3 regions of the Paenibacillus sp. ICGEB2008 genome follow, and region 1 is predicted to be linked to each of the others. Evidence: riboswitches for the same ligand, from Rfam matches in the RefSeq annotation. Region 1 holds a riboswitch; each other region holds the start of a gene.

Region 1 (4,414 bases):
TTGAAGCTGTTTGAGCAAGTCAAGAATTTGCGATTGAATGGTTACATCGAGCGCAGTCGTCGGCTCATCTGCAATAATAAGTGAGGGTCGGCAAGCTATGGCAATCGCGATCATCACACGCTGGCGCATCCCTCCTGAAAGTTCATGTGGATACTGTTCATACACACGTACGGGGTTGGGTATATCCACGCTTTCCAGTAGCTCCAGTACACGTTCCCTTTTTTGCTTCGTAGATAGGGACGTATGATAATCGAGATTTTCCTCGATCTGCTTGCCAATGCTCATTAACGGGTTCAGTGCTGTCAGCGGGTCCTGAAAGATCATGCCAATGCCCGCTCCGCGGATTTTATTCATTTGCCCTGAGGAGAGACGGATCAGATCCGTGCCTTTAAAAAGAACCTTTCCTTCGACACGTGTCCGCTCCATGTCATGCAATTGTGGGATGGAAAGCGCCAGCGCGCTTTTGCCACAACCGGATTCTCCGACTACAGCCAGCACTTCATTGGGGTTGACCGTCAGATCCAGATGATCGACTGCCGGGTGGTATTGATCGTTGATACGAAAAGATACGGATAATCCTTTAATCTCCAACACAGGTTCGATATTCAATGCGCGCGCTTCCTCCATTCTCCATGGTCTTGTCCTGCTTATTCTCACCATGTTTGATGTTAAAACCTTCCACAAACATTACATACCGTTTTTGTCGGAATAATTTGAATACATCCTATCACCAGTATATGGATATATCAATTAAGATTATGCTATCAACATCATTTAAAAAATCAATGATCCAGCCGTAGCGCGACCTTCCTGGCACAAAATGTAATAAAATAACCAACCACAGGTTAATTTTCATCACAAAAAAGCCGTTTGATCCCCTACAGAGGACCAAACGGCTAACTAGCACCAACCACTCACACTGAATTATTTTTTGCGTTTATTACGAAGCCGCTCCATAGGAGCCCGGCTTGAACGTTCTTGGATCGTACCATTTGTAGCCTGCTGCTGGAGCAGACCAAGGCTCCGGTTGCGGTTCTGTGGAAGCCGCAGGCTCTTCAAACGGCAGCAGCTTCGTCGGTTGATCCAGCGTTAAACCTGCCACATCGGATAATTTCGTATAGTCCTGCTTCCACGCAAGCCATTGGACCGTTTGCACCAGGAAGGTGGCATCGTCTACTTCCTTAAAACCATCATATGTCTTTTTCGACTGTCCGTTTTCCTCACGCGCATATTTCGGAGTAGCATCTTCTACAGGGGAAGAATCACCGATAAATGCTGCCTTGCCTTGACCCACCTTGGAGATCGCAGCATAAGGACCTTCCGCACGGCCTCCGCCATTATAGACTCCTTGGTCTACTGCATTGCCCCATTTTTTTGTACCTGTCGGGATATAGGCAATTCCTTTGGCTTTGGTAGGATCAATAATAGCCAGCGTAGATCCCGCATGCATGGCAATCGAGCGTACACCCTTGGTAATGCCGAAGGATTGATCTGCGGCTACGATGTCCGTAGCATTTACATCGCCAAGCGCATTATAACGGAAACGAACACCAAAGTTGGTCGCCAGCCAATCGGAGCTTGTTAATCCTTGCATCGCCGGCGATGCAGCTTCTTCTGCAGTCATGCCTTTGGCCGGATTAGTATAGGCTCCACGACGGTAGCCATTCATAACCTCGGAGGAATCCCAACGGTTTTTGTTACGGTCGGCATTATAATGGTCGGAGATGAAGAACACACTTCCCCCGTTATTCACATATTGCAGCAGGGCAGCCTGCTCGGATGCCTTAAAGGCCACATTCGCTTCACCGATGATGAACACATCATATTGGCGCAGCTTATCATAGGTTATGGCCTGTTCTCCATAAGTAAAAGGAATAGGGCGGTTCAATTGATCCACAGTAAAGCCTACATTACGTAATCCATTGGCAAAGTCGGAGAAGGCGCCTTCAATGACCCAATCTGCTGCACCAGCCGTCTGTGCGTGCGTATTATCGAACAGCACCTTTTTGCCTTTTCCATCCGGCAGTGTAGTACCGGGTTGACCCGGGTTGCCAGGTTCAGGTTCGCCAGGTTCACCTGGTTCCCCCGGCTCGCTTCCACTCACCAGTTCCACAGCGCTTGGACTTTTTACTCCACCAAAATTATTGTAGGCACCAAGCGTACCTGTCACGCGAATTTTGCTGCCGACCAGTTCAGGATGACCTATTAACCCAAATTGCCCTCTGTACGCAGATGTCAGCTGCACATCCAATAGATTAGACGTGCTACGTTCATTGGCCTGGTCGGCAATCAGTACGTTAAAATCATTCGCAAACGGAGCAGAAAAATTAGCTGTTTTCGATCCGGTAGCATGTCCGACGATGTAGCCTTCCACCGTCACTGTACCTCCACTGCCTTGGCGCTGAAGTGCTTCGTCTACTGTCAATGCTCCCTCTGCCTTGACCTGACCGAATGGAACGAGGATCCCAATCAACAGCGATACGATCGCTGCTAGATGCAGCACCCCTTTCAAGCGTGAACCTGTGAACCGCAAGCCTTTTACCATACGTCAATATCCCTCCTATAATTCCATAAATGTACTTGTCCTCTATCAGATTAGCTGTCAATCTTCTAATTCCTTCCTGATTTCATCCATAATTATGTAAATTTTAATCTTTTTTATCGGAAACTCGCCTGTTTATGTAAAAATTGAAACCTGCGATTGACACCGAGCACGGCATACATTACGCTAAGAAAGATATGTAGAACGGTATACGCGAATGAAGATGACGGGAGAGTCTGTCCAGGGGCTTACACGCTGGCGGCACCGAAGGAGCAAGACGTCAGCACCCGGCTGGCGGATAATCTCTCAGGTCCATGTATCGTCATCTGACGCAACTCTGGAGAGAGCGCAAGCCACCCAAGGGGTAAGGCGGTAAGTACACCGCACGAAACTCTCAGGTAACGAGGACAGAGATAAGGGAAACTTCCTTATCCTGTCCTTTTTTGCGCTCACATTGTACGTCAGCATTAGGAACCGTCATAGCTGCGCACAAACGCGGAAATACCATATACTATGGTACTAGAACATACAGGGGGCCACACCATGCGTTTCAAAGATGTATTTTCCATTATCGGTCCGGCCATGACCGGACCTTCCAGTTCACACACTGCAGGCGCGGTGCGGCTTGCACGCGTTGCCCGTCACTGGCTCGGGATGCAGCCGGACCGTGCCCGCATGACACTGTACGGCTCCTTCGCCGACACCTACAAAGGACACGGTACAGACCTAGCACTCATCGCAGGCCTGCTCAATTACGATACAGACGACCACCGAATTCCAGATGCCGAGCAATGGGCGGAGCAGGCTGGAATGGCCGTGGAGTTTGCCGTCAGCGGACTACCCGCGCCCCATCCAAATACCGTCCGTTTTGAACTGTGGAAGGGTGAGGATCAGCGCACACTGCTGGGCTCCTCCATCGGCGGCGGCAGCATCCATGTCCAGCAGCTCAACGAATTCCGAGTCAACCTGACCGGGGAGCTGGCTACGTTGGTGCTTCTTCACTCGGATAAGCCCGGCACATTAGGTGCGGTGACTTCAGCACTCGGCGCTGCCGACATTAACATTGCCTATATGCATGTGGATCGCAAAGGCCGAGATGGAGAAGCACTTACCGCCATCGAAACGGACAGTCCTCCTACGGCTGAACTGATCGCAAAACTACGATCCTTACCACATATGTACGAAATTAAAATGATTAATTTGAAAAAAGGAGCTGAATCTGATGCGATTTAGCCATCTGCATGAAATCAGCGCCATATGCGCGGAGGAATCCACCACGATTGGCCGCCTGATGATTCAAGAGCAGGTACAAGAGACGAATACAACGGAAGAAGAAATCTTCCGCCAAATGTCTGATTATTATGAAGTCATGAAGGAGGCCGTTCATCGTGGTCAGACACAAGACACCGTATCCCGCAGTGGATTAACGGGCGGTGATGGCAAGCGTCTGGCCGAGTATCTGCGGGCAGGGGAAACCTGCTCCGGCGACGCCTCTGCACTCGCCATGGCTTATGCGCTATCCGTGTCGGAGGTTAATGCATCCATGGGGCGTATTGTGGCTACGCCCACTGCTGGCTCTTGTGGAGTCATCCCCGGTGTGTTCATTAGTGCGCAGGAGCGATTCGGCTGGGATGATGAGCATATGGTGCACGGCTTGTTCGCAGCCGGAGCCATTGGCTACGTCATCGCCAACAATTCCTTCATTTCCGGCGCGGAGGGAGGCTGTCAGGCTGAGATTGGCTCAGCCATCGGGATGGCCGCTGGCGCGATGGTGGAGCTACGCGGTGGCACACCTGAGCAGGCCGTTCACGCCGTAGGCTCGCTCTTAAGAACACGCTCGGCCTGATTTGCGACCCCGTCGCTGGACTCGTG
Region 2 (4,414 bases), on a different contig from region 1:
AGATCGTTTTGGAGCGTATGCAGCAGATCCATAGCCCCCTGGATGCTATTCTCCGGCTGATATGGATGAATTTTAGCGAAGCCTGCGTAACGGGCGACATCCTCATTCACTTTTGGATTGTATTTCATCGTACACGAGCCAAGCGGATAAAACCCGTTGTCGACGCCGAAGTTGCGCTGGGACAGGGCGGTATAATGGCGAATAACATCTACTTCGTATACCTCGGGTAATGCCGCAGGTTCGCTGCGCAGCGCATAATCCGGCAAAAGCTCTGCCACGGGGCGACGAGGAACGTCGCACTCGGGAAGGGAATAAGCGATGCGACCCGGACGGCTCAATTCAAAAATGAGCGCTTGATCGTGTTCCTTCAACAGCTCTTGTTTCTGATCCGGTCCGGTGTGTGTCATAGCAATCCCTCCAAGGTGTGTATAAATTGGTCAATCTCTTCTTTGGTTCTTTGCTCCGTCACGGCAATCAGCATATGACCTGCAAGTTCCGGATAGTCCCGGCCCAAATCATAGCCTGCGATAAATCCGGCAGCTAGCAGATTGTCCTGAAGTTGGCTCATATTCGTACCTTCAGGCAGCCTAAGGGCGAACTCGTTAAAGGTCGGTGCGTGAAACGAGGCAGTTATGCCATTCAAGCTCAGCAATTGTTCTAACGCATAGCGGCTTTTATGCAAATTCAGCTCGGCTACTTCCTGGATACCCTGTTTACCCATGACAGACAAGTACACAGATGCAGATAAAGCAAGCAACGCTTGGTTGGAACAAATGTTAGACGTGGCCTTTTCGCGGCGGATATGTTGTTCCCGCGCTTGCAAGGTCAGCACGAAGCCGCGTTTGCCGTTGCGGTCCGTGGTTTGGCCTACGATACGCCCAGGGATACGACGCATATGTGCCTGAGAAACGGCAAAGTAACCGCAGGTTGGACCGCCGAGGGAGGACGAGATCCCAAGCGGCTGCGCGTCTCCTACAACAATATCCGCGCCCTGCTTACCGGGCGCCTCCAGCAAGCCAAGTGCCAATGGGTTGGCACTGACGACCATTAGCCCCTTGTGTGCATGGATCAGGTCAGCCATCGGCTTCAGATTTTCCACGGCTCCAAAAAAGTTGGGGCTTTGGATCAAGACAGCCGCCGTCTGTTCCGATACGGCCGCGGCAAGCGCATCGACATCCGTTACGCCGTCCGAACAGCCGATCTCCACGATGTCCAAGTCCAATCCGCGCGCATAGGCTACCAATACCTGGCGTGCCTCTGGATGGACAGACCTTGATACGATAAGCTGTTTACGGCGCGTGGCTGCGGCGGCCAGTGAGCCCGCTTCCGCCAGAGCTGTCGCTCCATCGTACATGCTGGCATTCGCTACTGCCATGCCTGTCAATTCGCAAATATACGACTGGAATTCAAAAATGGCTTGCAGCTCGCCCTGGCTTACTTCCGGCTGATAGGGGGTGTAGGCTGTGTAAAATTCGGAACGTGAGGTGATGTGCTGAATGACGGACGGAATATGATGATCATAAATACCTGCACCAAGAAAGCTGGCATGTGTGTCTGTATTGGCGTTGTGTCCGGCCAGCTCGGCCATGTGGCGAGTTAAGGCTCTTTCGTCAAGCCGAGAGGAAAGAGGGAGTTCCCCTTGGTATCGAATTGCCTCTGGAATGTCACTGAATAAATCATCAATGGATGATACGCCCACCACACGCAGCATTTCGGCTTGATCTTGTTCGGTCATGGGGAGATAGCGATGCTGCTTCATAAGTTCTGGCTCCTTTCGAAAAGCAAAATTTAGATAGTAAATTAGCTAATACATAATCGTAGTTGGAAAATCCAGAATTTCGTATCTGACATGATCATTTTTTTGAAATGAAGAGGATTTAGGATCAGCGTGGCCGCTTATAAAAGGGGGCTGCGACCACTTCCGCACGCAGGCGTTTACCTCGAATTTCGACCTCTAACGGTGTAGATAGGGTGCTAAAACGACTGTCCACCAGGGCTAGCCCCAAATTACGCTTCAAGGTGGGCGATTGAGTCCCCGTTGTGACCTCACCAATGTGTTGGCCTTCCGCGAAGACTGGATAATGAGCGCGCGGGATACCGCGGTCAATCATTTCCAGCCCGATCAACTTGCGAGGAATTCCTTGTTCTTTCTGGTGTTGCAGTGCTTCTCTGCCGATAAAATCTCCTTTATTCAGCTTGACGAAGAAACCTAAACCAGCCTCAAGCGGTGAAATGGTGGCAGATAACTCTTGTCCGTACAGCGGCAGCCGTGCCTCAAACCGTAGTGTATCGCGAGCACCAAGCCCAGCGGGAATTAGCCCATACGATTCACCGCAACGAAGCAAACCATTCCACACGGCGGGCGCTTCCTCAGCAGGTATATAAAATTCAAAACCGTCTTCGCCGGTATATCCGGTTCGGGAGACGAGTGCTTTTGCTCCGAACAATTGCACGTTCTCATGGAATCGGAAAGATGCCAGATTCGTAATATCTGTATCTGTCACGGCTGCGGCAATATGTGCTGCTTCCGGACCTTGTAATGCCAGCAATGCGATCGCATCAGACACATTCTCCAGATGAACCGATGCAGGTACGTGGCGCATGAGCCAATCCCAATCTTTGTCGATGTTGGAGGCATTCACAACGAGCATGTAGCGCTCTGGTCCTTTGCAGTATACAAGCAAGTCATCCACTACGCCTCCATCGGGGTAACACAGGAGTGAATATTGTGCCTGGCCCGGTTCCAACTGGCTGACATCATTCGTGGTTACCCATTGCAAAAAAGCCTCGGCTTCTTTGCCCTCAACCAAAAACTCGCCCATGTGCGAGACATCGAATAAACCCGCGCGTTGCCGGACGGCCTCATGCTCTTTTTGGATGCCGTTAAACTGAACGGGAAGCTCCCACCCGCCAAAGTCAATACAACGAACCCCGGGCTGCGTCCCGTAAGACGAAAATAATGGTGTTCTTCGCAAATTAGACATTTTTTCACTCCTATCCAGTGTAATCGGCTAAACAAAAAAGACAGGCTGAAAGAAACGTATAGACGGCAGTCCATACTCTTCTTTCAGCTCTGTCCTTGATACCAGAAAGTTACCCCGGTGTGAACCAGGTTTCCCCTTGGGTGATCCGCTCTAATCGCGAATGCTCTCCAGAGATGCGTCCGGCAGAGGTCCTTTTGCCTGAGAGATTCACCTGCAATGCAAGTTTACTCCTTCGGCGCTACCTTTTGGATCAACGGTAGGTTACCCGGTTTTGCAGGTAACAAGTTGATCCGAGTTCGCGTGCACAACTGTCTCAGAAACGACAACAGCTATGCGAATTTTTTGGGTAGTCTCTCCCTCCGCGTTCATCCGCGTTTGCAGTTGTCGGGGTATTTCCAAAAGCATTTGCTATAACCCATTAATACGCAAATTCATTCAAAATGTCAATAAAAATGTCATATAAAACAATCCAAAAAACATTTAATGTATAAATAAGGATATGTAAGCGTTTGTTACAAGTTATCATTTTTTAATATTCTATGCTATATGAGATAACATGAAGTATTTTTGTTAGTATTATTGACATGATTGCTCATGTTGTCATAATCTTAACCTGTCTAATACAGGTGATTAAAAGCATTTTATTCATGTGGAAGTGAGGCGAAAGCAGGATGAGTGAAGTGAAACGGGAACTTTGGTATACAGACGAACATGAGTGGGTTCAGCGCACAGCAGACGGGACGTTGCGGATCGGCATTACAGACTTTGCACAGCATCAACTGGGTGATATTGTTTTTGTGGAATTACCTGGGGCGGGAGCAACGATTGAACAGGGGGCAGAGATTGGTACAATTGAATCGGTGAAGACCGTATCCGACCTTTTTGCTCCGGTGGCGGGAACCGTATTGAAAGTAAATGAAGCTCTGGAAAGCACACCTGAGCTGGTGAATGAATCTCCCTATGAAAAGGGTTGGATGATTGAAGTAGAGATGGGCAATGATGTCGAGGAAGCTCTGAGCAAGCTGCTGTCTGCGGATCAGTACGAGCAGTTGATTTCGGATGAACAATAACGAGCAATATAAGATGGAATATTAGCGCTTTATTCTAAATTTTTATATGGATATTGAATTGAATAAAAGCATCGTTAGTCCGCTCGTTTTGTGTATAAAATAGTCGCTATGATCTGACATGGCGGCTATTTTTTTGTTGTCTTTTAGAAGACGTAATTACGTCGATTTATTAGATTTAGAGGTGAGCTCCTCTATATAAGTGTGCAGATTTACAGCACTGTTTTTTCGACTAATTTCTATTGTTATCGGTCATATTAAGAAGAATTATGCAGGTATAATACGTTGTCCGTTATTTTAAATTTAAATGTTGTCATCAACGTTCATGACGAAAGTACGTTTTCATTTCGTTGATGAAGATAG
Region 3 (4,414 bases), on a different contig from region 1:
ATGTACCTAAATCAGAACGTAAGAACGATCATGCTATAGAAATTTCGTCCGAACGACTGAAGGACATCTTGGCAGGGAAGGTAAACGCCCGTTTTCCAAAGCGTGAAGGTGTGGACTTTTACCACCACTACAAAGAAGATATTGCCTTGTTTGCAGAAATGGGCTTTAAAGTATTCCGGATGTCCATCCACTGGTCGCGGATTTTCCCGAATGGATATGATGCCGAGCCGAATGAAGCAGGATTGCAATTCTACGACAATGTATTCGATGAGCTGCGCAAGTATGGTATTGAGCCTTTGGTAACACTGTCGCATTATGAAACACCGCTAGGTCTGACACAGAAGTATAATGGCTGGTTGGGACGCGAAGTCGTGGATCATTACGTAAAATATGCCGAAACGGTATTTACACGCTATAAGGATAAAGTAAAATACTGGCTGACCTTTAACGAAATTAATGTCATGACTATGAGCCCGTTTACAGGCGGCGGTGTGGTTATTGACCGTGTAGAAAACAAGCAACAAGCGATATATCAAGCATTGCACCATCAATTTGTAGCAAGTGCATTGGCGACCAAACGGGGACATGAGATCATTCCGGGCGCTCAGATCGGCTGTATGCTGGCCCGCATTGAAAGCTACCCACATACGTGTAACCCAGAAGATATCCTGAAAGCACAGCATGAAAATCAAATGAACCTGTTCTTTACGGATGTGCATGCTCGTGGGGGATATCCCAACTATATGAACCGCTATTTTGAAGAAAATAATATTGTGATCCAGACAGAACCCGGCGATGCCGAAATTTTGAAAAATAACACGGTCGATTTTATCTCATTTAGTTACTATATGACCTTGACCGTATCGGCAGGGCCAGAAGGCGAAAAGGCAGCAGGGAACCTGATAGGCGGTGTGAAAAATCCGTATCTGCAGTCTTCCGACTGGGGATGGCAGATCGATCCGATCGGCCTGCGTGTTACACTGAATACGTTTTATGATCGCTATCAAAAGCCACTGTTCATCGTGGAAAATGGCCTGGGTGCGTATGATAAGGTAGAAGAAGACGGCTCTGTGCATGACACGTATCGCATTGATTACTTGCGTCAGCATATTGCCCAAATGAAGGAAGCGATTGCTGACGGTGTTGATCTGATTGGTTACACCAGCTGGGGACCTATCGACCTTGTGAGCATGTCTACGTCCGAAATGTCCAAGCGCTACGGATTTATTTACGTTGATCTGGATGATGACGGTAACGGAACGCTTCAACGCTCCAAAAAGGACTCATTTAACTGGTATAAAAATGTGATAGCAACCAACGGTGAAGAATTATAATTCCATATCGTTTTGGCGGGTACAGCAGAGAAAATCCTCAGGATGCAATCTGCTGTACCCGCTTTTTGTATAGACACTCTATTGATTCTTTCAGAGGGCTTCACAAATTTTTCACTTGTAATAAGCTGAAATTTTTCTGTATAATGAATAAAAATTTCATATGTCTGGTTGATGTTTGCGGGAGATGGAATGAAAGTTCCAACCGAAGGGGCAAAACTCTCAGGTGCTTAGGCTGATTTACAGCAACGAGCAGGGACCGTAAACGGACAGAACTCTGGAGAGACCCTTAATTGGGCGCCGAAGGTGCACCGCAGATCACATCTGCTTAAACTCTCAGGCAAAAGGACAGAGACGCGAATAACCTGTGACAGGGATAGCCCTAGGCTTTTTATAAGCTTTTAGAGGTGAAATCCTGCACAAGATGGTTGTATTTTTTCGTGCCTTTAACCTCTCCAAGAGTCGAATCAACAGATTTGACTCTTTTTTGTTTTCTACTATGCTGAAGGAGCGGGTTGAAATGAATTTGGTACATGTGTTAGAAACGATTGACAGTTGGATGTGGGGAGCGCCGCTTCTAATTCTCGTCATGGGCACTGGGTTGTGGCTAACGATCCGTCTGAAGATGCTTCAGATTATTCGATTGCCCTTAGCGCTCAAGCTAATTGGTAAAGCGCCGGACGAAGGCAGCGGGGATGTCAGTAGCTTTGGAGCATTGAGTACGGCACTTGCAGCTACTGTAGGTACGGGAAGTATCGTCGGTGTCGCAACAGCGATCAAACTGGGTGGGCCCGGTTCATTATTCTGGATGCTGGTTGCAGCTTTTTTCGGGATGGCAACCAAATATGCGGAAGGGCTATTATCCGTTAAATACCGTGTTAAAGACCGGAACGGACAATTTTCGGGTGGACCGATGTATTATATTGAAAATGGGCTTGGCCGCCGTTTCAAGCCGCTGGCGATGTTGTTTGCCTTTTCTGGTATTCTTGTAGCACTATTTGGAATCGGTACTTTTCCGCAAGTAAAGGCTATCGTTTCTTCTACGGAAAGTAGCTTTGGCGTGCCAACAGTAGTTACAGCAATCATTATTTCCGTGTTGACGGCTGTTGTTACGATTGGAGGACTCAAAAGTATCGCCAAGGTATCCACAAAGATTGTTCCATTCATGTCGGGGCTCTATATCGTGGTTTGTTTAATCGTACTCATTAAGTTTGCAGGAGAGCTTCCTCATGCGATCGCACTAGTATTACAAGGGGCTTTCTCGACAACATCTGCGACGGGTGGATTTGCCGGAGCCACGATTATGCTGGCGATGCGAAGCGGAGTTGCCAGAGGGATCTTTGCAAATGAAGCTGGTTTGGGAAGTGCGCCAATCGCAGCAGCAGCAGCTAAGACGAAATGGCCCGCAGAACAAGGGCTAATATCCATGACGGGCGTTTTTATCGATACGATGATTATTTGTAATTTGACAGGATTTACATTGCTGGTTACGGGAATATGGAGTGGAAATGATGATGGAGGTCTGATGACTCAGCATGCGTTTTCCAGTGCCTTTCCGGCTGGAGCAGAGCTCGTGACGATTAGCCTTATTTTATTTGCGTTCACAACGATACTTGGCTGGAACTACTACGGGGAACGCTGTGTTGAATATTTGCTTGGGGTCAAGTGGATTAAACCATACCGTTATCTGTTCATCGTACTGGTTGCCGGAGGCGCGTTCATCAAGCTCGATGCCATCTGGCTGCTGGCAGATATTTTTAACGCCATGATGGCTTTTCCGAACCTGATTGCACTGCTCGGCTTGTCGGGAATTGTTGTTGCAGAAACCCGGACTTATATGAATTCTTTGTATCCTAATAAGAACAAGGGTATTCTTGCTGGTGCCAATGTAGGGGCGGCTATCCAAGTAGAAGAAAAGGGACAAACGGTAAATTCATAAATACTAAAAGGGAGTATCCTCAGCCATCACAGGCTTGAGGGTACTCCTTTTTTTAGGTTATAAGACTGGTGATTACCGACATTTTATTTATTCTGAATATCTCTTAATCCATAACGTTTACAAACCTAAGAGTTATTACATGGGAGCATAATCGTAATTTGAAAATGCGAATCCGTAATAGTTGTATTTAAATAACCACCATATTTCTTTATCACTTGCTGGATGTTAAGTAATCCATACCCATGTTTTTTTAAAGGGGGATTGTATGTTTTGGTTGAGAATGCTGTATTGAGATAATTACTTTTTGAATTGCGAACATAAATCCATAGGGCAATATTATCGGTGAAAATTTCCAAATGAATTGAATGCTCTTTCTTTCTAGGAAGCTGCATTACAGCTTCAATAGCATTATCGAAAACATTACCTAAGACAATACATAGATCATGACTTCCAATACTAATATTTGCCGGGTTAATATGGATTTGATGGAAGAAAGCTATCCCACTTTTATTAGCGATGCTGAAAGTATGATTTACTAAAGCATCAATAACGAGATGTCCTGTTGTTATATGAAGTTTTGGTGAGTCTATATTTTTTAGAGTTTGGTTGATGTGATTAACACCCTCTTCCGTCCTCTGTTCTTGTAAACAAGCACGGACAAATATTAACTGTTTTTTGAAATCATGAATACTTCGTTTGATATCACTAAGAGATCGAATTGTTTCTTTATAACGTTTTTCTTGCATCAGCATTTGCTTTTGAAAAAAGCATGAGAGGTTTGACTTTTCTATCAACTTGTCCGTTAGAAAGACATTAATCACGTTCATTCCAAGAATACTGATGATTGACATTATAAAGAATAAATTATGTTTCATAAAAGAAAATAAACCGTAATGTATGAGCAAGTTAAACGATGTTCCTATTAATATTACAAAATAATACACAATCCCTATCTTGTATTTTCTTCCTTTTTTAAAATAATGAACTACTAGTACTGTAATAAGTATGAAGTGTAAAGAGGCGAAAAGTAAAAAAAGGTTAACTATTGGATTGGAAAAATGACTTTGCTTTGTTGTGCTAAATAAAAATAAAGAGTAATTAGAAAACGAGGTGACATTAATGTAAACGCAATGATTCAAAAAAC

What was found. Region 1 has a riboswitch for glycine ahead of sdaAB (L-serine ammonia-lyase, iron-sulfur-dependent subunit beta). Riboswitches for the same ligand answer to the same signal wherever they lie in the genome.
Region 2: it holds a riboswitch for glycine, as region 1 does, so the genes downstream of both, gcvT (glycine cleavage system aminomethyltransferase GcvT) here and sdaAB (L-serine ammonia-lyase, iron-sulfur-dependent subunit beta) in region 1, are expected to answer to the same signal.
Region 3: it holds a riboswitch for glycine, as region 1 does, so the genes downstream of both, C400_RS0114345 (alanine/glycine:cation symporter family protein) here and sdaAB (L-serine ammonia-lyase, iron-sulfur-dependent subunit beta) in region 1, are expected to answer to the same signal.

The regions. Positions count from the first base shown of each region.
Region 1 is NZ_AMQU01000012.1:16,683-21,096, reverse strand. It holds gene C400_RS0112480 (ABC transporter ATP-binding protein) at 1-609, opposite strand, end outside; gene C400_RS0112475 (DUF6359 domain-containing protein) at 941-2,545, opposite strand; glycine riboswitch at 2,760-2,874, shown strand; gene sdaAB (L-serine ammonia-lyase, iron-sulfur-dependent subunit beta) at 3,086-3,775, shown strand; partial or broken gene sdaAA (L-serine ammonia-lyase, iron-sulfur-dependent, subunit alpha) at 3,765-4,414, shown strand, end outside.
Region 2 is NZ_AMQU01000008.1:74,878-79,291, forward strand. It holds gene gcvPB (aminomethyl-transferring glycine dehydrogenase subunit GcvPB) at 1-407, opposite strand, end outside; gene gcvPA (aminomethyl-transferring glycine dehydrogenase subunit GcvPA) at 404-1,759, opposite strand; gene gcvT (glycine cleavage system aminomethyltransferase GcvT) at 1,884-2,984, opposite strand; glycine riboswitch at 3,064-3,160, opposite strand; glycine riboswitch at 3,161-3,353, opposite strand; gene gcvH (glycine cleavage system protein GcvH) at 3,656-4,054, shown strand.
Region 3 is NZ_AMQU01000014.1:254,145-258,558, forward strand. It holds gene C400_RS0114340 (glycoside hydrolase family 1 protein) at 1-1,334, shown strand, start outside; glycine riboswitch at 1,503-1,587, shown strand; glycine riboswitch at 1,599-1,693, shown strand; gene C400_RS0114345 (alanine/glycine:cation symporter family protein) at 1,852-3,270, shown strand; gene C400_RS27870 (sensor histidine kinase) at 3,396-4,022, opposite strand.